Regions from separate parts of the Peribacillus sp. NPDC076916 genome, predicted to be linked through region 1. Evidence: riboswitches for the same ligand, from Rfam matches in the RefSeq annotation. Region 1 holds a riboswitch; each other region holds the start of a gene.
The links. A riboswitch is a leader RNA that binds a small molecule or an ion and turns the genes downstream of it on or off. The one in region 1 is predicted to bind S-adenosylmethionine.
Positions count from the first base shown of each region.

Region 2: it holds a riboswitch for S-adenosylmethionine, as region 1 does, so the genes downstream of both, ACQKFG_RS13740 (5-methyltetrahydropteroyltriglutamate--homocysteine S-methyltransferase) here and ACQKFG_RS03155 (methionine ABC transporter ATP-binding protein) in region 1, are expected to answer to the same signal.
Region 3: it holds a riboswitch for S-adenosylmethionine, as region 1 does, so the genes downstream of both, ACQKFG_RS19770 (Na+/H+ antiporter NhaC family protein) here and ACQKFG_RS03155 (methionine ABC transporter ATP-binding protein) in region 1, are expected to answer to the same signal.

Region 1 is NZ_JBNNIU010000001.1:618,579-626,855, reverse strand. Features, by position in the region: gene ACQKFG_RS03165 (MetQ/NlpA family ABC transporter substrate-binding protein) at 224-1,045, opposite strand; gene ACQKFG_RS03160 (methionine ABC transporter permease) at 1,101-1,769, opposite strand; gene ACQKFG_RS03155 (methionine ABC transporter ATP-binding protein) at 1,756-2,772, opposite strand; SAM riboswitch class I at 2,841-2,945, opposite strand; gene ACQKFG_RS03150 (MBL fold metallo-hydrolase) at 3,228-4,052, shown strand; gene ACQKFG_RS03145 (hypothetical protein) at 4,174-4,362, opposite strand; gene ACQKFG_RS03140 (YheE family protein) at 4,448-4,651, opposite strand; gene ACQKFG_RS03135 (YheC/YheD family protein) at 4,715-5,911, opposite strand; gene ACQKFG_RS03130 (YheC/YheD family protein) at 5,908-7,275, opposite strand; gene ACQKFG_RS03125 (YheC/YheD family protein) at 7,279-8,277, opposite strand, start outside.
Region 2 is NZ_JBNNIU010000004.1:16,201-24,477, forward strand. Features, by position in the region: gene ACQKFG_RS13705 (alanine/glycine:cation symporter family protein) at 1-31, opposite strand, end outside; gene ACQKFG_RS13710 (glycerol-3-phosphate dehydrogenase/oxidase) at 238-1,890, opposite strand; gene ACQKFG_RS13715 (hypothetical protein) at 1,969-2,346, shown strand; gene glpK (glycerol kinase GlpK) at 2,646-4,136, opposite strand; gene ACQKFG_RS13725 (MIP/aquaporin family protein) at 4,158-4,982, opposite strand; gene ACQKFG_RS13730 (glycerol-3-phosphate responsive antiterminator) at 5,208-5,750, opposite strand; gene ACQKFG_RS13735 (hypothetical protein) at 5,916-6,344, opposite strand; SAM riboswitch class I at 6,511-6,612, shown strand; gene ACQKFG_RS13740 (5-methyltetrahydropteroyltriglutamate--homocysteine S-methyltransferase) at 6,695-7,798, shown strand; gene ACQKFG_RS13745 (hypothetical protein) at 7,946-8,277, opposite strand, start outside.
Region 3 is NZ_JBNNIU010000007.1:131,965-140,241, forward strand. Features, by position in the region: gene ACQKFG_RS19755 (LysR family transcriptional regulator) at 1-1, opposite strand, end outside; gene ACQKFG_RS19760 (chromate transporter) at 261-884, shown strand; gene ACQKFG_RS19765 (chromate transporter) at 932-1,477, shown strand; gene ACQKFG_RS19770 (Na+/H+ antiporter NhaC family protein) at 1,706-3,016, opposite strand; SAM riboswitch class I at 3,206-3,313, opposite strand; gene ACQKFG_RS19775 (SOS response-associated peptidase) at 3,574-4,245, opposite strand; gene ACQKFG_RS19780 (hypothetical protein) at 4,306-4,461, opposite strand; gene hutG (formimidoylglutamase) at 4,753-5,709, opposite strand; gene ACQKFG_RS19790 (LysR family transcriptional regulator) at 5,833-6,735, shown strand; gene ggt (gamma-glutamyltransferase) at 6,881-8,277, opposite strand, start outside.

The DNA of each region.
Region 1 (8,277 bases):
TAGAAGTACTGAAGGCAAATTAAGTGTGCTTGGTGAAAAGGATGATTTAACCAAACAATGTGAAGGAATTAAAAAAACGATGGGGTAAAAACCCCATCGTTTTTTTAGTACATGGATCTGCTTGCATGGTTCGTGAGGATTTCAAGGTTTTCCAAGGCGGCCGCCACGTTGTCCTTAATGAAAGGCCTGCTCCCAATAAGGGGAAGCAGGCCTGATTATTTGATCAATTCATCCAGTCTGGTTTTCCGAACCCGGCAAATTTGTCATCGATGACTTTTTCGAACTGGTCGGATTCCACTACTGATTTAATATCCTTTGCAAATTGGGAGTCTACATCTTTTGTATTCACTGTAACAACGTTTCGATACATATCCGGCATTTTTTCCAAAACAAGGGCATCCTGGAGGTCCATTTTCGCTGCAAGAGCGAAGTTGCCAGGGACCGCTGATAGGTCAACACTGTCTGTTGCCCGGGGCAATTGAGCGGATTCCAATGGTTTGAGTTGGATGTTTTTTGGATTTTTCGTTACATCCTTTTCAGATATTTTTAAAGGGTCGACATCTGGATCGACTTCAATCAACCCTTCATCCACCAGCACTTTAAGTGCACGTGCGAGGTTAACCGGATCATTGGGCACTGCAAGGGATGTACCGTCTTTAATTTCTTTCAATGATTTATACTTGTTCGAATATATGCCCATTGGTGCTGTTGGAACTATGATAAGGTCGGAAAGCTCTAAATCATTTTCTTTAGCGAAGTTATCCATGTACACCTTATGCTGGAAGAGGTTGGCATCTATCGAATGGTTGCCAAGGGACTTATTCGGCTGGATATAGTCGGTGAATTCGACAATCTCTACATTGTATCCGAGATCTTCCAGACCTGGTTTGATGGCCTCTTTAACCATATCGGCATAGGGCCCGGTAGTCGCCCCGATCTTCAATTCTTTTTTGTCTTCAGTTTTTGGGGATGCATCATCACTCCCGCATGCTGCCAAGCCAAGGGCAAGTGCACAGACTGATAATAACGAAGCTATTTTCTTCATTTGAAATTCCTCCTGTTTAATGAAATGTATTGAATCATTGAAAAATGACTGATCCCTATCGTTTGTTAACTATGTATGAGGCCTTGTCACCAACCATTTGAATGATTTGCACAAGGCAGATCAGCACGACGATCGTCGTGATCATGACTGTGTTGTCATAACGGTAATAACCGTACCGGATGGCCAGGTCGCCAATTCCGCCCCCGCCGATTGTCCCTGCCATCGCTGAGTAACCGATAAGCGAAATGGTCGTTAATGTCAGTCCTTGAATGATACCCGGTTTTGCCTCTGGAAGAAGTACATCCTTAATGATCATCCATGGAGTGGCTCCTACGGCAATTGCAGCTTCAATCACTCCTCTGTCTATTTCACGTAATGCCGTTTCAACGATTCTTGCAAAAAAAGGTATTGCGGACACCGACAGGGATACAGAAGCCGCTCTCGGCCCTATCGTCGATCCAGTTAGAAGATCCGTTAAAGGAAGGAGGGCGACCAAGAGAATGATGAAAGGGATTGAACGGACAATATTGACTGCGAATCCTAGAGATCGATTCACGATACTATTTTCAAAAAATAAATTCCTTGTTGTTGTAAACAGCAATACTCCAAGCGGTAAACCGATCAACAGGGCTACTGCAAGGGAAACACCGACCATATAAATCGTTTCAAGAAAGGCTTTATTAAGATCAGGTAAAATATTGACGATGGAATCAAGCAGTGACATGTTTTAGCACCTCCACAGAACTGGAACGATTTTTTATATATTGCAATGCCGAATGAACTTGAGCGGCATCGCCTATTAACTCGATGATTAAAATGCCTAAAGGGACATCCTGGATATACTCAATTTTACCGTGTAAAATATTCCCCTTTACTGAATGGGATTGGAGAGCATCCGAAAGGATCGACTCACCAGCGGTTTGCCCTTCGAATTGAATTTTAATGATCGTACCTTTACTTTCATCAATCAAGTGCGGAGGGAGTGCGAAATCCAGAACACTGCTAATGAATTGCTTCGTTAACTCCTGCTTAGGCTGTGAAAATATTTCATAAACGGGACCTTCTTCAATTACACGGCCATCCTGCATGACGGCGACACGGTGGCATAGTTCTTTGACCACTTCCATTTCATGTGTAATCAACACGATGGTGATGCCAAGCTTACTGCTTATCTTTTTCAATAATTGTAAAATCGCTTTTGTAGTTGTTGGATCAAGTGCTGAAGTCGCTTCATCACATAATAGAACAGTGGGGTCATTTGCTAAGGCACGGGCTATGCCTACCCGTTGCTTCTGTCCACCGCTAAGCTGCGCCGGATAGACATCTTTCTTATCGCTGAGCCCTACGATTTCCAACAATTCCAATACACGTAACCTGATGGCATCCTTCGACCGATGCGCGGCCTTTAAGGCGAAAGCGACATTTTCATAAACGGTTTTTGAACTGACCAGTGAAAAGTGTTGGAATATCATTCCGATTTTTTGCCGTTGTTTACGAAGTTCTTTACTTGATAAAGAGGTTAAATCAATGCCGTCGATGATGATATTTCCACCTGTCGGACGTTCAAGCAAATTCAAGCAGCGGAGTAATGAGCTTTTTCCAGCTCCACTGTAGCCGACAATTCCATACACTTCGCCAGTTTGAATGGTTAAAGATACGTTATCCACTCCGATAACTCGGTTTTTCTTCGAGACGTATTCCTTTCGGACTGAACGGATTTCAATCATGAGCTTTCCCCCTTAAACATTAAAAAACTGCCCCTATCATTCAGAAAGAGGCAGCGAAATTATATCTCGTCTTATCTTTCAGAATGCAATCATTCTGCAGGAAGTGGCACCGTTCCCTAAGGGCGGTTGCCGGACATCACAGGGCCTGATCCCTCCGTCACTCTCGATAAGTAAATTATTATTTTAAAATATTTCAAGTTTTTCAATATAATCTATATTATTTGTAAAATTCGACAATGTCAATCGTTTCTGAAATTTTCGGGGTGATTTTTTGTTATTAAAATTTAGTAAGGTCCGTTAAAAAAGGGCAATTATGCGATAATCCAGCATTTTTGTCCAGGTTAATTATTCCAAAATTTCCTTGTCAAAAGAGTGAAGTGGTAATACATTTATTATAGTAAAGTTAAAAAAAGGAAGATGAAACTATATTTGTGTAATGATGGGGAGGCAATTGAATGTTAGAGATTAACACGATAAATGATGTGGTTTGTGTGAACGGGACTCCTGGCGGGAACAAATCCGGGATGAGTGTTTATGTCTTTTTAACGGATGGTCTATTGATAGATACTGGCGCACAGATTTTATTGGAAGAGCTCATTCCATTCTATGAGTCCGCAGACTTCGACTCAGTGGTCCTGACTCACTATCATGAAGACCATACCGGGGGCGCTGCATGGATACAGGAAAATAAAAAGGTCCCGCTTTTCATTCATCCGATGTCGGTTGAGGTTTGTGCAAAGGATGCCGTATATCCTGAATATCGTAAAATTTTCTGGGGAAAGAGAGACGCCTTTAAAGCTGAACCGGTAGGGAAGGCCATTCATTCACGCACCCAAACGTGGGAGCCGATTTTTACCCCTGGTCATGCAAAGGACCATATGGTGTATTTGAATCACAGTAATGGCATGCTCTTTTCAGGAGACCTTTTCGTAACACCAAAAACAAAGCTTGTCTTACGGGAAGAGTCTGTCCCGGTCATCATCGATTCCATTAAAAGGTTACTTCAATATGACTTCGGGGAAGTGTTTTGCTGCCATGCTGGGCATGTCCCTGATGGGAAGGACATGTTTCGGAAAAAGCTCGATTATTTGGAAAACCTACAAGGTGAAATTTTACGCTTGCATTCTCAAGGGCTGACCGTTCATGAAATCCAGCAGGCCGTTTTACCTAATCGCTATCCCCTTATCGAGATATCTGGGCATGAATGGGATTCAGAGCATATCATTACATCGATATTAAAAGAAAATATTTTAAATGTAAGGGACAATGGAACTATTTGAATGCTATTTCAATGTTTTCTATTTGTCACTCAAACAACTTCCATAGGGGGAATGCAGTGCAAGCGGGAGATGAACGGGATAAGTAAAAAAGGGGAGCCCTCCTTAAGAGAGCCCACCTAAATTATTTATTTTCGTTGGGATCTGTTTCATCATAAAAATCATGTGCTTCTTCGATGTTCTGAAGGTTAGCGACTTCATACACATTTCCGCCTGCCATTCCTTCATTGATGATACGGTCGATATCCAGGTAAACGGAGTCCTTGCCATCATATTCGGTATCCTTCAAAAATGTCATTTTTTCTTTATCCAAAATTAATCCCTCCTAGCCTTTTCTTTAGTTTAGGCAAAGGAGCTTTTTTTATTCTGTATAAGGATTTCATGAATGTAAAGAAAATTCATTCATATACATGGAAGATCATTAAATCATGTACCATGCTTTTGAGTTTGGTTTCATCTGTTTCGGAAGGCGGGTTGTCTGTCCACTCGATGGAGCCATCTTTATGATACAAGGCTTGGACTGCCTTCTTGTTGAAATAAAAGGAAATTCTCCATCCCGGCAGATTTTTATGCAATGGTGACCATTGAAAATGAGTGATCATATGTATTACCTCCATATATACAGTTTCTCATTTAAGTATAATGGAAAACGGCAGCTGGAGGTGTTATTTTATTGTCAGGTTGGGAAAAGTTAATTCAATGAAAAGATTTTTTAAATGCAAAAGCCTGTTTGTTTCAATTTCCACTTCATCGAATTGCATGGGCTTTGAGTTCACTTCATATATGAAGAGCGAACCCGATTCGTCTTCCCCTATATCAATGGAAAACTCTCCGAGAAACCCGATTTTTTTCGAAAGTATCTCTCCGCATTTTTGGGCGATATTCGCTAATTTTTGATTCAGGCTTCTTGATTGCAGGTCTTGATAAGGAAAAAGCTTACCCCCTCGGGGAGTGTGGGTGGTGATTTCCTGGGTTTGTGACATCCTTACCGCTTTGCCGGTCACTTTATAAAAACCTTTTTCATAATGGACGAGAATCCGGTAATCATAACGATGTCCAAAAAGTTTTTTTGGTCTGATCGCCTGTTGAGCAAGATAGCTCCTTTTTAATAAATCCCTTTTTTTTGTTTCCCAGAATGATGCGAAATCCGGGAAGGACTCACTATGCTTCAAGCTATTGAACAATAGTGTACCATCATCATTTTTGATTATGGTATAAATGCCTTTCCCTTGGCTTCCTTTGCAGGGTTTAAGGTATATATGCCTGTAGGTCTCCAGGAATGAATAAAGGCAATCGCTGTTTCGTAAGACCGTTGTGGGCGGAAGGTGTTTTGTGAGGAATCCATCTTCATTTAATGCTTCGAACATTACATATTTATCTATAAAACAGGGGTTGAATAGATGCATTCGGGAATCTTTAAAGTGTGTGATAAGATGTTGGAATTCCTCTGACGCCTCATAGCTCCTCGAAGGGATACGGTTATAGACGATGTCAGGGAAAGGTACTTTACATTCGATCCACTTGTTTAAAATGGAGGAAAAAACATACCCTCTCAACGAATCGGGATGAAGGGCATTTCCTGTGAATACATACGCCAATATTCCATGTTTTAATAAATATAATGATAGGTCCCGAAAAAGGGTCAGGTTTCCACCCAAACCTGATTCCTTTTTGGGATTGGAAACAGTTAAAATTCCGACGGCGAGAATCCGGTTACCGGGATATATCGTGATTGGAATTAGGGGTTGATTCGAATGGTCCTTTTTATAGCTGATTTCCTCTTTGGCAGGGCCGGCGAAAAGTTCAGCATTCTCATGATTGTGGTACCAATTTTCAGTGGGGCTATCGTAAAAAATGTTCATCGCGGTACACTGATTGATTTCGTAATCGTCTGTTCCGTAAGATAAATGGCATAATCAAGGCTTAGCTTTCTGGTCAGCAATTCGAAATCCTTGAGTTTTGGATGGGCGAATATGGAACGTCCAGGTTTGGAATTGGCTTCAAACATCCAAACCTGCCCTTTTTTATCCAATCCAAAATCAAATCCTATTTCTGCAATGATGCCGTCCAAGTTCTTTTCAATACTGTCACTTAAAATCAGCGCGGCTTCCGATAGCTTTCGTTCGACTTCTTTCGCCTCATCGTCATCTCCAAACAGTTCGGCAACCGTTTTGATGACACCCCCGCTTTTAATATGGGTAGTGACGCTGCCGGCACCGGCGATTTTTGCGGCAATCGCGGTTACCTGCCATTTTCCATTACTGTCCTTGTTCGTATGGACCCGGAAATCCACTGGACGTTTTTCAAATCGAATTAATGGGATGCCCTGCTGTACAATAAGGTTTTCAAGCGGTCGATCGTGAAAAATATGTTTAACGATGGATTCCAATGTAGGGAATTTTTGCAGTTTATTTTCTTTTGCTTCATTTGTATAGCGACAATAGTAAACATCCTCATGCTTATCATAAAGAATTTGGTGAATCCCTAGACCGAGGCTGCCGTGAATGGGCTTTATATAAACTTGCCGGTAATGGGAAAGAAGGGTTTCCACCACGGACATGGATTGAAATGGATATGTTTCCGGCAAATAAGGCAGTGCCCGCTCATCTGCGCATAGCCTTTCATTTACATCCCATTTATTGAAAAATCCAGGATTATACCATGGTATTGTATATTTTTTTTGGAATTTCCGCTTCACTTCTTTAGGTCCATCCCGGTTTTCCGTCATCCGATTTGGGAGACGGTCATAGATGACATTAGGGAAAGGAAATTCATTTATGTGCCAGTGATCGTTAGCAAACACATAGCCTTTGATTGTCTCCTCATCCCAATTGATTACATTCTCTCCAAAAACAAAGGGGATACAGCCGGTGGTCCTGCTAAGCGAAAGGAGTTTTGCGAAAAATTCCGATCTCTCCCCTAATGGTTTGTTTGAAACGCCAGTGAACCCTGAGGAAAATATTCCGACAAGCGGTCCGATATGGATGCTCTTGCCGTAAATGAATAAATGTAGGGGAATATCGGTATGATCGAATAGTAGGGATTCCGCAAGGCTTTCCGATAATACGATTGACTGATTGACGGCTGGGTTTTGTTTGACGATGGCAGGACATGAATGCCGTCCGAAATAAATTAATTCAATCTCTGCCAAATCTCCAAGCTCTGAAGGGTAGTAGAGAACATTGCCAGGGATAGCGGCAATTTCGGCAGGGTAAGTCTTTCTCACTTTCTATTCACCTGCTTTCTGAAGATGTTCGGCTAAATACTGGCTATATTGAAACGGTGCGCGATGGATATCCTTCATGGTCTCCGGCTGTAGTGCCTGAATGATTTTCCTTCCGGGCTTGGAGTTGATGTCCATGATCCATAATTGGCCTTTTTTATCGATGCCTAAATCAATCCCCAATTCGAATAATCTTTCAAAGACAGCTTCGGTTTCTACGGGCAGCGTGCGAAGGATATGCTGAATCTTTTGTTCGACAGCAATCGAAATCGTATCCGGGTTTCTTTTGTTGAAAGTCTCTAATGAAATGGCTTCACCGCCTGTGGCAAGATTTGAAGTAATTCCGTCTTTTTGTCCAGTGCGAATTCCGCGGCCCCGTTCCATCCATTGATTCTTTTCGTTTTTTTGAAGGAAAATCCGTAAATCGAATGGCTCATTATTTTGGTTGCAAAGTTCTAAATATGGCTGGCAAAGGTAGCGGTATCGATTTAATAAATGCTGCAGCCATTTGTTAAGCTGAGATTTGGAGGAGAATGGGCGGTCATATTTGGTGCCCTTTTTCGTCATGGATACCAAAGTGCCGTCTTCGGTTTTTGTTAGGAGATAGATTCCTGTGCCGCCTGCACCGAACTCAGGCTTGATGATGATTTTATCCAGGCGTTCTAAATGACCGGTAATATCTTCAGGCGTCGTCACTTGTACGGTCTCTGGAAAAAATGCCTGCAGGTGTGGATGGTTTTTTAGGATTTGGTACACTTCCCACTTACCAGGAAGGCCCAGCCCTAAGAAATTCGAGTTATCTTTTAACCAATTGATTTTGTTTCGCGTTTCCGTTGACTCACGGACTAATCCGTGAAAACAGCGATCATATACAAAATCAGGTAAATCAAAAGATGTAGCAATCCAAGTTTCATTCTCGGCATCAAAACGCTCGCCACGCACTTTTTTAAGATCCATATCAATATTTTCAGGTGAGAATTTACAAACTTTCATATTAAATGATTT
Region 2 (8,277 bases), on a different contig from region 1:
CCCCATTTAAAGCCGTAATAAAATCAGACAATCAAGTTCCCCCTTTAATTAAATTTAGAAAATTCAAACTTATCTTTTATTGATTATATTTCATCTTAATGGATTAAACAATAGTTTCCGCGTCAGGAAAACTAACATAAACATTTTTATTTTTCAACTTGCAAATGCTTCAATTATCACATTCCGAATTTAAAAAAACGCCAGCGATTCCGCCGGCGTCATGTTTTTGCATATTGGTCAAGATACTCTAATCGCACCCGATATTTCCTGTTCCAATTGATTGGTTCTCTCAACTTTTGTTGATTCCGTCCATCCAAAATATCCAGCCATAAAATCAATCACTGCATGTTTATGCGTTTGTACTAAATCGATATCGAATAATAGCGTCCCCGTCCTGCGGAAGAAGAAATCCACTGGAGTTGCGGCCATTTCATGATCTAGTGCGTATTTCAGTTGTACGAACAACTTCTTTGGAAGGCCACTGCTTGCTCCTCCGACTCCTTCATTTTTTGCGATATCGAATATCACAGGTGCGTTGGACCCGTACATGGCCAATATCTCTTCGGTATCCTTAACTGCGAGTCCCGAGTCAATTCCCATTTGAATATGTTGCTTGATAAAATCGGGAAAGTTTCTTGATCCCCCGACATCCCCTCCGGAAATCGGCATTCCTTTAGTGCTGCTGGCTGGGTAAGTTTTATTGGATTGCTGGGCAAGCTTCCCTGCCAAAAGGTCGACCGTCGTTTTGGCCATTTTGCGATAACCGGTCAATTTCCCTCCAGCAATCGTGATAAGGCCCGAATCGGACTCCCAAATTTCATCCTTCCTTGATATTTCAGAAGGATCTTTCCCTTCTTCAAGAATCAACGGCCTCACTCCAGCCCAGCTTGATTCAATATCATCACCCGTAATGTTCACTTCTGGAAACATATAATGTATCGACTTTAATAAATAGGCACGGTCTTCGGACGTAACGGTCGGCACTGCAGGATCACCATCATAAAAAGTGTCCGTAGTCCCTACATAAGCCTTACCGGCTCTCGGGATGGCAAAAATCATCCGGCCATCAGGCGTATCAAAATAAAGCGCCTGCTTCAACGGGAATTTCGATTGATCGATGACCACATGAACACCCTTGGATAACTTCAGCGTTTTCCCTTTTTTCGATTGGTCCTTTTCACGAATGGAATCGACCCATGGACCTGCTGCATTAATAACTTTGTCTGCGTATATTTCATAAGAATCACCTGATAGTGAATCGGCAACTTGGACGCCGTTCACCTTGCCATTGTCATATAACAATTTTTCCACTTTTGTATAATTTATCGGTGTTGCACCTTTATCGACAGCCGCCTTCATCACTTCGATTGTCAGACGTGCATCATCTGTCCGGTATTCAACATAATAGCCTCCGCCCTTCAGTCCCTCTTTCTTAACGAGCGGCTCCCGCTTTAGCGTTTCCTCCGCCGAAAGCATTTTCCTGCGTTCAGCTTTTTTAACCCCCGCAAGGAAATCATATACCCGAAGGCCAATGGAAGTACTGAATTTCCCGAAGGTGCCACCTTTGTGCATCGGTAACAGCATCCATTCCGGTGTGGTAACATGCGGTCCATTTTCATAAACGATTTCCCGCTCTTTACCAACCTCGGCAACCATTTTTATTTCAAATTGCTTTAAATACCGCAATCCGCCATGAACAAGTTTTGTCGAGCGGCTTGAAGTCCCTGCTGCAAAGTCCTGCATTTCAACCAAAGCCACTTTCATTCCACGGGTCGTTGCATCCAGGGCGATACCTGCACCGGTAATTCCCCCGCCAATGACAACCACATCATATTTCTCTTTTTTCAGAAGTTCGATCGTTTCTTCCCGATATATATTTGAAAACCTCATGCCTGACTCCTCCTTTAAGTATTGCATTCTATTTTTTCGTGAATTCTGCGTTTACTCGTGAATTCGTGCGCTTTACTCGTGAATTCACACTATTTACTCGTGAATTCGCACGGTTTTCTCGTGAGTTCACGCTATTTACTCGTGAGTTCGTGCGCTTTACTCGTGAATTCACACGGTTTTCTCGTGAATTCTGCGTTTACTCGTGAATTCGAACCGTTTACTCGTGAATTCGCTCGGTTTTCTCGTGAGTTCGTACACTTTACTCGTGAATTCACACTATTTACTCGTGAATTCGCACGGTTTTCTCGTGAGTTCGTGCGCTTTACTCGTGAATTCGCTCGGTTTACTCGTGAGTTCACGCTATTTACTCGTGAGTTCGTTCGCTTTACTCGTGAATTTGCTCGGTTTACTCGTGAGTTCGTGCGCTTTACTCGTAAATTCTGCGTTTACTCGTGAATTTGCTCGGTTTACTCGTGAATTCACGCTATTTACTCGTGAGTTCGTGCGCTTTACTCGTGAATTCACGCTATTTACTCGTGAATTCGGTCATTATATTCAATTGGTTCATTTGTTCACATAGTTTATATAGATATTAATATCCCTAATCTGCCATTGAAAACAAAAAAGAGACCATAAATGACATTATCGAATTAACGATAACGCATTCATGGTCTCTCCTGTTCTCCGGCCGAGTTATTAACTTGATTTCATTATAGCATACTCCAGCTCGTTTGAGAAAGAATACACCTCGTTTTTTATTTAAATGCCATAGCGGCATGTACAGCTTTTTTCCAGCCTTCATATAATTTTTCACTATCTTGCTCTTCCATGGAGTGTTTAAAGGTTTTGTCTACCGCCCATTGCCGGGAGATTTCTTCTTGATCCTTCCAATACCCGACAGCAAGCCCAGCTAAGTATGCAGCACCTAATGCTGTAGTTTCGTTTATGGTCGGCCTCTCGACGGGCACCCGTAATAAGTCGCTTTGGAATTGCATCAGGAAGTCATTCTTGACTGCCCCGCCATCCACTCTTAATGTCTGGAGCTCGATTCCTGAATCCGCCTCCATTGCATCAAGGACATCCTTCGTTTGATATGCCAGTGATTCAAGTGTGGCACGAATGAAATGTTCTTTGGATGTGCCGCGCGTCAAACCAAAAACGGCTCCCCGCACTTCGCTGTCCCAATATGGAGTTCCAAGTCCTACAAAAGCCGGTACCACATATACTCCATCCGTACTTTCCACCCGTTTTGCATAGGCTTCGCTGTCCTTGGCATCATGAAGCATCCGCAGGCCATCGCGCAGCCATTGGATTGCGGAGCCCGCGACGAATATGCTGCCTTCCAATGCATATTCGACCTTCCCATTCAGTCCCCAGGCAAGTGTCGTCAATAGTCCGTGTTCGGAACTGACAGCCTTGTCTCCTGTATTCATGAGCATGAAACAGCCTGTTCCATACGTATTTTTAGCCATTCCTTCATTAAAGCAGGCTTGGCCGAATAATGCTGCCTGCTGATCACCGGCTGCCCCGGCGATCGGAATCGATTGGCCGAAGAAATGATATTCGATCGTACGTGCATATTCTTCAGAGGAAGGCCTCACTTCCGGCAGCATCGATTTTGGTACAGTCAATATCTCGAGCAGTTCTTCATCCCATTTCAGTTCATGGATATTATACATCAATGTCCGGGATGCATTCGAATAGTCCGTTACATGAGCCTTGCCTCCTGATAGCTTCCAGATCAGCCAAGTATCGATGGTACCGAATAACAGCTTGCCTTCATCCGCCTTTTGCCGGGCCCCTTCGACATTATCGAGGATCCATTTCACTTTCGTTCCGGAAAAATAAGCATCTATCAATAATCCCGTTTTATCCCGGAATAGATCATTAAGTCCCTTTTCCTTCAAATCATCACAGATTTCACTTGTTTGCCTGGACTGCCATACAATCGCATTATAGACAGGGGTACCTGTTTCCTTATCCCAAACGACTGCCGTTTCACGCTGATTGGTGATGCCGATCCCGGCAATTTGCTCAGGCTTTACACCGGATTCAGATAGTACACCGGCAATGACTGCCAGGATCGATCCCCAAATCTCATTGGCGTTATGCTCGACCCAGCCTGGTTTAGGGAAATGCTGTGTGAATTCCTTTTGGGAGGAATGGACGATTTCCCCCTTTTCGTTAAATAAAATCGCCCGCGAACTCGTTGTTCCTTGATCTAATGATAAAATGTATTTTTCCATTGTGTATGCCCCTCCTTTTAATTAACTGGCAATATTTCTGCTTTCCATTTCATGTGACTGTTTTTTACCAAATGCATAGGCTAATATCAATAGTACCAGGCTTGCACCCAAAACAGACCAAAATCCTGCTGTTATTTCTCCCATAAAGAACGCTTTATAACAAACGGCACCAAGTGAACCCCCAATAATCGGTCCAACGACCGGAATCCATGAATAGCCCCAATTCGAATTGCCCTTGCCCGGTATCGGCAGCAAAAAGTGAGCGATGCGCGGCCCCAGATCGCGGGCCGGGTTAATTGCGTATCCTGTCGTTCCCCCAAGTGACATCCCGATCACGACAATCAATAACCCGACTGCGAATGGGTTTAGACCCTCTGTAAAATGATTGGCACCTATAAATAATAAACCAAGAATAAGGATGAAAGTTCCAATCATCTCACTTAATAGATTTGAAAATGTGTGCGGGATTGCAGGTGATGTCGCGAACACACCAAGCTTCGCTCCTGGATCATCCGTAGCTTTCCAGTGTGGCAAATAGTGCAGGAATACTAGAGTTGCTCCAAGGATTGCGCCAATCATTTGGGCAACGATGTAACCGGGCACATCACTCCAAGGAAATTCCCCAATAATGGCAAACCCCACTGTGACTGCCGGGTTTAAGTGCGCCCCGCTTATGGAACCCACTGCAAAAACACCCATGGTAACAGCCAATCCCCACGCAATCGTGATAACGATCCAGCCGGCATCTTTTGCATAGGATCCCTTTAAGGATGAACCAGCCCCAATGCCTGCTCCGAATAAAACTAATATCATCGTACCTAACACTTCTCCCCAAAATGGAGTCATGAATAAACCCCTCCCCTGATAAATTTTTAAACCATGCCAACAAATAAAAGGAGATCCACAGCAGAACTATCTTCATAAAATAAATTATGAATAGATCTGTTGTGAATCTCCTAGTCTCCGTCACATATATTAACTTGTACAGTAAAATATACTAGGTTATGAAAACGCTGTCAATATTTTGTAAAGAATTAATCTATTTTTCTGTGTTTTTTTTAATTTCCCCTATTAAACGATATCCCATAATTCAGTTTTGGAAGTGGTAATTGATGACGCTCCAGCATCAAGGGCGTTCAGGACTTCATCCGAAGTACGTATGAGGCCGCCTGCAAAAATCGGTGTCTGCAACCGTTCCTTCACTTCTTTTATCATCCATGGCATGGCGCCCGGCAATACTTCGATATAATCCGGCTTGGTTTTCTGCACCAGCTTATAACTTTTCTCAAGTGCATGTGAATCTATTAAAAAGATTCGTTGGATGGCAATGACCCCCTTTTGCTTCGCCTTCAATATAACGTTTGATTTAGTCGAAATCAGCCCATATGGATTATATTCCTGACAAATGAATTCTGTCGCGTACTCATCACTTCTTATGCCATGGATCAAATCGACATGGTATATCATTTTCTTATTATGCTGCTTTGCCATCATACTTACGTTTTTCAATTGTGATATATGCAAATCAAGAAACACACCTATTTCATAGGAACTTTCTAAAAATCTTTCGAAATCCTTCATGCTTGCTGAAGCAGGCAAAATCTTCTGATCCATCATTATCCTCCTCATTCCCAGAAAAACTCAAAACTTCAAGTCATTTAGTATATTTTAAAGAGCTTGATTTATCAAACACATTTTTTTCATGACCCATATCACCATAACACTATCATACCTGGCACTCCCTTTATAGTTTTCGGCTAAGGATGTATGTAAACTCGATCATAAAGTAAGTTTTATTTTCAATGCACCTTCGACGAGTTCAAACGATTTAATTGTGCCAACGGGAATTTTCCTCACGATTTTCCAGGCGTTAACATTCATTTTGATCGTTCTTTTTTCAAATTCAAAAAATGGCGGTCTGTTAAATATCCTTTGGTTGATGAATTTCCTGTCAATTGGTTCCATTTCCACTAATTCAAATAAAATCGTTCTTTTTTCCACAGATACCGGTTTTAATGTAATCCGGAAAGCTACGTTTTTCTTAAACATCATTTTTTTCACTTCCGTCGTTCCGGAAAGCACGATATGTTTTGGCGTAATTTCGATTTTAATATCCTGACCATATGATTTACTTCTTATGATTTTCTCTATCATGGCTTCAGTTAAAGTTATCGTTATGCCATTTTTGAATGGACTGAATGTATTCATCCTTGCATTCCCCTCCTGCCGCTCATATGAATCTTCGGTTATAGCATATGCCGGGTTCCCTGATGTAGTAACACAGAACAATAATCGGTATATTCAAAATCTTGCACCTTCAACCCTTGACCTTTATAAAAACTACCTGTATAGTCATAATTAATTTAATAGACAACTCTTATCCAGAGAGGTGGAGGGACTGGCCCTTTGATACCTCAGCAACAGACTGATCATGTACTGTGCTAATTCCAGAAGTGTAAAAACTTGAAGATAAGAAGAGTATATAGCTTGGTTGCCAACACCTCTTCTTATTTTTAAGAAGAGGTGTTTTATTTTTAAAAGGAAAGAAGGAATGCAACATGTCCATCACATTAACGAAAGCACCATTCAGGGCCGATCACGTCGGAAGTTTATTAAGACCAGAACGTTTACATATTGCCAGAAAGCAATTTAAGGAAGGTACCATTTCAGCAGAGCGGCTTGGTGAAGTTGAAACCGAAGAAATCAATCGGATTGTCGAAAAACAAATTGAAGTTGGATTGGAGGCCGTGACGGACGGTGAGTTCAGACGAACATGGTGGCACTTTGACTTCCTCGAACATTTAAATGGAATCGAGGGATATGTGACTGAAAAAGGGCTCACGTTCGATGGTGTGGAAACAGAGAGATATAACGTTCGCAATACCGGGAAGGTTTCATTCAACCCTGAACATCCTTTCATTGGTGACTTCATTGAATTGAACAAAATCGTGAACGGACGCGCCATTGCCAAGCAAACCATTCCCAGTCCGAATCAATTATTTGCTGTAGGCATTCATAATGAAGACATCTACCCTGATATTGAAGACTATGCAAATGATATCATTAAAGCATATCAGCATGCTTTGAAAGCCTTTTATGATGCAGGTGTGCGTTATCTTCAATTGGATGATGTATATATTGCCAGACTTTCAGCTCCGGATTTCCAGTTCAAAGATGGAAAATATACGAGGGAACAGTTAATCGATCTTGCACTTCGCGTAATTAATGGCGCATTGGAAGGCAAACCAGAAGACCTTGTCGTCACTACACACCTATGTCGTGGGAACTACCAGTCGACTTGGGCGTTTGAAGGAAGCTATGCCCGTATCGCCCCAACTTTATTGGCAAAAGAAACAGTGGATGGGTTTTTCTTGGAATATGATGATCAACGCTCAGGGGATTTCAAGCCATTAGAATACATTCAAAATGGCGGTGCACGGGTCGTACTGGGTGTCGTTACTTCAAAAAATGGAGAAATCGAAGACAAGGAAGCTGTTAAGGCACGCATTGAAGAAGCCTCGCACTTCGTTCCTCTCGAACAATTATGCTTAAGTCCGCAATGCGGGTTCGCCTCCACCCATCACGGCAACAAGCTGACCGAAGAACAACAATGGGAAAAGCTGAAATTCGTCGTTGATGTAGCAAAAGAAGTTTGGAAATGATTTTTTTGCGGAGACTTTAATCCGTTCGAACAACCTAATCGGCATCAATATAAGCGTGCCGATTAGGTTTATAATAAAAGCGTAAAAGACATTCATCCCTAAATCCGAGAACAAACAAAAAAGAACGGCCACCAGCACGTCCCTTTTTTACTTGCAGCTTTCATCATCATCCATTTTCTTCACAAATATATCATCCGTCACCCTATCTTCCAGCTTGTTCCTCAAGGCCAATTCCGCGGCCTTCCCATCACTAGGCGACCCGTCCGAGAAATACATCGGAAACAACGAGAAGAACATAACATAGAAAGAAAAATAGATGAATTGATACCAGATCACCGAGCTGTCCAGGATATCCTGATACACTAAGCTATAGATGATCAGCATGCTGACTAAATTAAAGATAGCCCCTCCTAAATAGATCAGCGTATTCGTCAATCGATTATCATGTTTCAATCCCTTGAACTCGCAAGTCCCATTCC
Region 3 (8,277 bases), on a different contig from region 1:
AGAAAACGACCTCCATGTTTTTAGATAGTTCATTAAAATGATAGCATCATAAAGGTAAATGGTGAAATGAAAAAAGAGTGCTGCTTCCCTGATAAGTGAGGCTATTAAATTATTGGCGGCATTCTTTATAAAACGGATAAATCTTCTGGGTATAACGTTTTGTTATACCCGATGATTTTGTTGCAATTTACCCATTCCTTTTTCTTTGATATGTTAGTAATAAGATTTAAACTTAGCGGCAAAGGAAGGTGACTGATGTAATGAAAGGACAATGGAAAACTCTATTCCATTTATTTTGGACCTTTTTTAAAATAGCACCTGTCACATTCGGAGGCGGGTTTGCGATGATCCCTTTAATCGAAAAAGAAGTGGTCGAAAAGAGGAAATGGATGAATAGCGAAGAAGTTACGGATGTTTTTGCGTTATCTCAGTCCGTACCGGGAGCTGTCGCTATTAACTCCGCCACCTTTATCGGCCATCGAATTGCCGGAATGAGGGGGGCAATGGCAGCCATGATCGGTGTTTCATTGCCTACCTTTTTAATTGTCCTGCTCCTAGGCATTTTGTATTTTTTCATCCAGGATAATTCGAAGATAGAATCCGCATTCATATCGATCAGAGCTTCCATAGTAGCGATCATCGCCTATGCGGCTATCAAGATAGGAAAAACGGCTGTTGTAGACAAATCAACTTTCTGTATTTTATTAGCAGGAATTCCAGTTCTCTTCTTTCTTCACCCTGTGATAGTTATAGTGGCAGGAGCTGTAGTGGGTATTGTGACAATCTCCATCAAGAAAAAATTAGGATACGATGTCAAGTTGGACAGAAAAGATATGACAAAAGAAGAAAATGATTTCGAACCTTACATGGGTGCTGGCATATAGGTAAATCAAAAAGGGTCTAACTAATTTTCAAGAAAGCGTGTGGTAGAATGATGGAATTGTGGGAGTTGTTTAGCACCTTCTTTATTATCGGCTTTGTATCGTTCGGAGGCGGATACGCCATGATTCCCGTAATAGAATCGGAAGTCTCACAGCATGGATGGCTGACGACGCAACAATTTACCGATATAATCGCCATTTCCGGGATGTCCCCAGGACCTGTCACAGCCAATAGTGCCATTCTCGTTGGCTATTCTACTGCTGGATTAGCAGGAGCCATATCATCCGCTCTCGGAATCTTGCTACCTGCTATAATATTCGTGACCGTTATAGCCACCTTCTTCAGCAAATTGAATCATTATCCAGTTATTCAATCCATGTTTTATGGATTAAGACCCATTGTCACTAGTCTAATCCTCTTTGCAGCAATCAGTTTATCACTTTCCAATCATATGATAGCCCCTAACTTTTCATGGCATACGATAAGCTTATTACTCGTATTTGGATTATCGTTATTTGCCCTGATGAAATTACGCTGGCACCCAGCTTATGTAATTATACTTTCTGGTTTAGTTGGTGTTGTCCTCTATTCATGACAAATGCCGCACGCAAAACCATTATCAATATGGACCGGATTGAAGCAGTTATTTTAGTTATAAATAAAATGGTATACCATAAATAAAAGAAATACCAAACAGATGAATTGAAAACTGCCTTGATTACTTTTTGAACACTGATACTGACATGAATGCGAAGATTTCACCCATACAGAAAACACCCTGTATCCAATGATTCAGGGTGTTTTTTTCATTTTTGTCCTCTTTTTAAGAAGTCCGTTTCTTCGTTTCATCCGAGTGAAACCGTGGATAACCAATCAAGATGGCCACGACTCCACAAAGTCCAATTAGTATCGGGTAATATGAATACGGCAAGATGCTTATCGGAGAGATTTTTGCTACCCCTGCTGCAACAAGCAGTTGTGCCCCATATGGTATCAACCCTTGGATACAACAGGCAAAAACGTCAAGTATGCTCGCCGATTTACGCGGATCAATCCCATACCTTTCAGCGATATTTTTGGCAAGTGGCCCGGCAATGATAATCGAAATCGTATTATTTGCCGTGGAAAGGTTCGTCAAGCCAACAAGCCCGGCAATACTGAATTCCGCCCCTTTTTTTGATTTGCTATTTCGGGTCACGAGCTGGAGTAGATAATCAATGCCACCATTATGTTTGATTACAGCAACCATACCTGCAATTAATATGGCAAGGAAGGATATTTCATACATTCCCGCCATTCCTTCACCAACTTTTTGAATGACACCCAACGGTTGATAACTTCCATCAGCCAAGCCGATGATTCCGGCAAAGACGATTCCGCTGGAAAGGACCAGGAACACATTGACTCCTGCCAATGCAGTGATCAATACGCAAAGGTATGGAAGAATCTTCACCCAATTATAAGAATTTTGGGTGATGTCGGCTTGTTCACCCATCGTTAATATTCCTAGGATAGCACAGGTGATGATGGCCGCAGGTAAAACGATGAAAAAATTCACTTTAAACTTATCCTTCATTTTCGTTCCCTGTGTTCGAACTGCAGCGATGGTCGTATCTGAAATGAAGGATAGATTATCCCCAAACATCGCACCACCAATAACGGCCGCCATTGAAAGGGCAAGCGAAATATCGGTTTGCTCGCTAATTCCGACCCCGATAGGTGCTAGGGCTACAATCGTTCCCATGCTCGTCCCCATAGATAGAGAAATAAAACAAGCGATAATGAATATCCCTACCATCAAAAGATTTTGCGGAAAAACGGCTAAGGCAAGATTCACCGTTGATTCAACCGCCCCCATGCCATTCGCAACTTCGGAAAAAGCGCCGGCTAAAAGGAAAATGATAACCATTAACATAATATTGGCGTCCCCTGCACCTTTACAGAAAATATCAACTTTTTGATTGAAACTTTCTTTCCGATTCATTGCCAATGCAGCCGCTGATGCAATAGAAATGGCTACAATCACCGGAAAAGAATAAAAATCTTTAGTGATGATCCCGGACCCTATAAATAAAATTAAAAATACGACAAATGGAATCAACGCCCATGGATTCCCTTTATTGTTTGCACTCATGATGTACACCTCTTTTTATTTTTCCCATGACATGTGTCATAGCCTTTATCCTTTTAACAGTTTTCGCAAATAACACCAACTTGAACTTGATTCTCCAGTCATGGAGCTATAGCTAAAAAACTGCCGGCATAAAAAAGACCCCTTCTATTTAACAACAAGAAGAGGTCTTTTAATTTATAAAAAACACCCTCCTTATCTTTCAGGCGAAAATCAGCCTGCTGGATTTGGCACAGCACTCCCATTAAGTCCGCTGCCGAGACATCTTCGGGCCAGTCCCTCCGTCTCTCTTGATAAGAAGATCAAATTTATATAATTTATCAAATATTACGATGCCTGCCAGAAAAGCACCAGGTTGGAAAGTTGCCGAAACCAATCTGAGTTTTTGAAAGAGACATCGAAGTCGTTTTGAAAAGCAAATATAAGAGTACAGCATTTTGTCTATTTTCGCAAGGTTTAGTTTTAAAGTATTTCCATGCACTTCTTAATGATTAATTAGGAATCTTGACATATGCAGTTAATCGGGACGGAATTAACATAAAAAGAGGTCTAATGACCTCTCAGCAAATTTGTTGTATTAGGTTAGGTGAATTTTTTTTAGTCGAGTTCACATCAGTCGATACCTCAAAAGCTTCCATTTGTTCCGAATCGAATGACTTTAAATACTGCTGCAGATATGCAGGATCATTAATGGATGGATTCAACCAATCTTTTTCATCTTCTGGTTTAAGGATGACAGGCATACGATCATGAATGCTGGTCATCAGCTCATTAGGAACGGTTGTTATAACGGAGCACGAGTAGATGCTGAGGCCTTCAGGAGATTTCCAGGATTCCCATATACCGGCCATTCCAAATGGAGCATCATTCTTCAGTTTTATTCGCATCGGTATTTTTCTTTCTGGTGTCTTCTTCCATTCATAAAATGAGTCAGCGATTATCAAGCATCTCTTCTTCTTATACGCATTCTTGAAGCTTGTTTTCTCTGCAATGGTTTCCGCTCTGGCATTGATCATTTTATAGCCCACTTTTTCGTCTTTTGCCCAGAAAGGAATGAGTCCCCACCGAAGATATCCAAGTCGATTCCTTGCCCCGTCATTAATGACGGATAGCACGGATTGGGAGGGAGCAATATTGTAGCTGAATTGGTATTCCTCATCAAATGATCCTTGAATATCAAACCGATCTTTTATTTCCTCAATATCAGTGAAAAGGGTGAAACGTCCACACATAATATCGCCTACCGTATTAAGATTTATTACAGTGTAACAAATGGAACAAGCAGGCACAAATCAGCGTTCTAAAATCCTGATGTCGGTAAATGGCTGATTAAATAATTCGCTGGAAATCAAAAGGGTGCCAAGGACTTCTCTTTCATCTTCAGCTTTAATGATTTCCGACAAAATCAAGGTACTACCATTCCTTACCGTTACTTTATATTCATTCATGGAATCCCCCCTCATAAGGCTAGATGCTTGTTATTATAAACCAAAAGACCACAAGTATCAGTATTGAACTCTTGCAGATTCATGGGTTAATCTACTAATGAAGAGGCCGCATGTAGGTTCCTTTACACATTAAAGGGTTAGTCGAACAAAGCCCGGGAGCATAAATCCTTGAATTGGCGGCATAAAAAAGACTGCCCATGAATGATTCATGGACAGTCAGGCGCTGTAAAAGGTTTTTCGCTTCAATACAGATAGTTGATTACGGAGATGGCATTTTAGTAAGGCCATTCATTATTTAAAATGAAGTAAAACCTCATTTATTAAATGTGCTGCCAATGTAACGGTTTTATTATTTTCATCCAACGAAGGATTCACTTCCGAGATATCAAAGGAGAGAATCTTTTCATTCGATACGATATGCCTGATAATGGCACGGACCAATTTCGGATTCAGTCCAAAAGGCGATGGAGCACTTACCCCAGGTGCGTAGGCTGAATCAATAACGTCTGTACATAATGTAAGAATAATGTAGTCATATCCCTTAGCGAATTCATTTATCCGCCGCTTAGTTTCATCCATTTCATTCAATGACAAATCTTCTTCCAATATGTAATCGACCTTACTTCTCTCGGCAGTTTCAAACAGTGCCTTCGTATTCCCCTGCTTCTGAATTCCGACACATAAATAGCCACAATTTTTATCTTCGTCCAAAATTTGCTTAAACATCGTTCCTGATGAACTTTCTTTTTCATAAGGCCTCATATCAAAGTGAGCGTCAATATTAATGATTCCCAAGCTAGCTTTTGGTCCAATGGATTCCCTAATCCCAAGATAATGGCCATACAGGGTTTCGTGCCCTCCGCCAAGTATGATAGGAATCGCTCTACTCTCCAATATCCGGGTAACAGCCGAACCCAATTGGGATTGAGCGGCCTCCATCTCTGTACCTTCACATATTACATCACCAGCATCCAACAGCTCGGTTCGGGAAGGTAAATGACAGGGTAATTTCGCCAATGACTGCCTAATATGATCAGGCCCTTCTGCCGCACCAATCCTGCCTTTATTCCTTTTGACGCCTTCATCACATTTGAAGCCAATCAATCCAAAGGTCCTGGATGAATTGGAAGAGATGGCTAATTCCGAAATCGGTGCCAAACGTACTCTTTGGTGGTATCTGAAGCTGTCCATGTCAGATTGGGAATCAATTCTTCCATTCCAATAATTTAAAGTCGGATTTGTATACATAATTTCTCCTTTATTTAAAAAATTCCGAAATATCTTTTTTCAAAATTATAAATGAGATAATATATAATTACCAATACAAAATTTCAATATATCTATAGCTTAAAGCTATAGAAAGGAGAATATATGGATCTTCGTCAACTTCGATATTTCACTACAATTGTCCGGGAAAAGAATTTCTCAAAAGCAGCAAAAACGCTGCATATATCACAACCTTCCCTAAGTAATGCCATAATGAAATTAGAAAATGAAGTTGGTTTTCAGCTTTTGGAACGCAATACAAGAGGGCTTGAGCTCACGGAATCAGGGGGGATTTTCTATACGAGATCTGTTGATCTGTTAAGAAGATTCGATAATATGCAGGTGGAGCTTAAAGAAATGAAGGATGTCGGAAGCGGAACCGTATCAATAGGTTCCATAGAATCATTCAAATTTTGGTTCCCGAAGATCATCAGGAATTTTAAAATCAATTATCCTAAAATTCATATAAAAGTCAGGGAAATATTAGGGGAAGAGAAGGTTTTCGATTCGTTAAATCGGTATAATGTTCATTTCACCATCACGAACCAGCCCATCAACAACGATGAAATTCTGTCCACACCCCTTTATAATGAAAGATTCATGCTTTTGATCCATAAAGATGACGATTTAAACGGAAAAGAGTCCATCACCTTCCAAGACATAGCAAAGAAAGAATTGATCATCAGTACAACTGGATTTCAAACAAGAGATGATATCTTAAAAGCATTTAAGGATGAAAATGCAATTCCCAATATCCTATACGAAATAGAAAGGCTTGAAACGGCTTGCAGTTTGGTGGAAGCAGGGATTGGGGTTACAATTTTACCGGAAAACTATATAAGATCCGCTGCAACAACCAATACTGCAATTCGCTCGATCGATTCAAATTATTTGGAAAGGACTGTTTACCTGGCTTATTTGAAAGATCGATATCTGTCTCCTGCGGTATGTAGGTTAATCGAGGACATACATAGCTTTTTTAAGAGTGATGTCAGGAACGGTGACTAAAAAAATCAAAGGTAATGACAAAAAAACATTCCCCAAATGCACATTGCACAGGGGGAATGTTTGATTTTATTGCTTTGGCCATTTCCCTCGATTTCCTTATAAACTGCTTGCTAGAGCAGTTTCAGTCTAAATTCGTCAGGGTAAATTAATTCGTGACACTGCCATCATCGTCTGGATCTCCAATATCCGCCGAATCTTTTTCCAATAGTGCCTCTTTGTCTTTTTCATTCCATTTTGTTTTATATCCTAATGATTGCGCAACCCTTAATACCGGTAGATACGATTTTTTATCTGGTTTGAATGTTTCCAAGTCCCCTGTTCCAATTGCACCCAAACCTAGTAACAATTTATCTGATTGGATATAGGGTTTTTCATCTATCAGTTTCATTTGTTCAGCTGAATAAGGATAAACGGCTCCATTCACTTTTAAGGTAAACGGTCCCTTTTTTTCTTCTTTTATTTCTTTTGGCTTTTTCGATTTATAGGAGACATTATACACTCCTTGAACAGTTCCTTCTCTCGTATTATCGGCTCCCCCATACATTCTCCCCTTTTCATAATCATAAATAACAGCTTGCACATTTCCGATATGCTGGGGTTTTTCTTCATAAACATGGCCTTTTGCCATTAACTCCAACCTTGTATTTTGTTCAATTCCCGGTTCCCATCTAACTGTCGGATATCCAGCGGAATAAATACGTGGCGCTAATATTGCATCTTGGATTCGCATTTTATGATCAAGCACGTTCATAATCGTTTCAGATACAGATGCTATTATCGTCGCTCCTCCTGGTGAACCAATGGCCATGAAGGGATTGCCATCTTTTAATACGAAGGTCGGTGACATACTGCTTCTTGGTCTTTTTCCTGGTTCCACCTGGTTAACTCCACCCGGTGTTGCATCAAAATCCGTCATTTCATTATTTAGCATGAATCCATATTCAGGTACCATGATACCCGATCCGAATACTTGCTCGATTGTAGTCGTATAAGCAACCATATTTCCCCATTTATCCATTACAGAGAAATGGGTTGTTTGACCGATCGGTGTTTTCTCCTCTTTTACCTTCTTCATTGAAGTAGGTTCTTTGCCCTCATACTTCCATGGATCGCCTGCCTTGACATCAGCTGTTGATCTTTTTGGATTGATGAGTTTTCGTCTTTCTTTAATATAATCTTCATCCAATAGTCCTTTTGTAGGTACATCATAAAAATCTTCATCTGCCATATAGGCAGCTCGATCGGCAAAAGCAAGATGCATGGCTTCCGTGAGATAATGAAGATACTCAGGTGTGTTCGCCCCCATCTTTTGTACATCGTATCCTTCCATAAGCTTCAGGATTTGTAGAACAGTCAAACTGCCTGAGCTTGGTGAAGCTGCCCCTACCACTTCAAATCCCCTATATTCCGATTTAATCGGCACTCTTTCTTTCACTTCATAGTTTTGCAAATCCTCAGTTGTCATCGTTCCTTCACGCTTTTGAACTTCTTTGGTTAGGGCTTCCCCGATTTCACCTTTATAAAAAGCCTTGGAACCTTGTT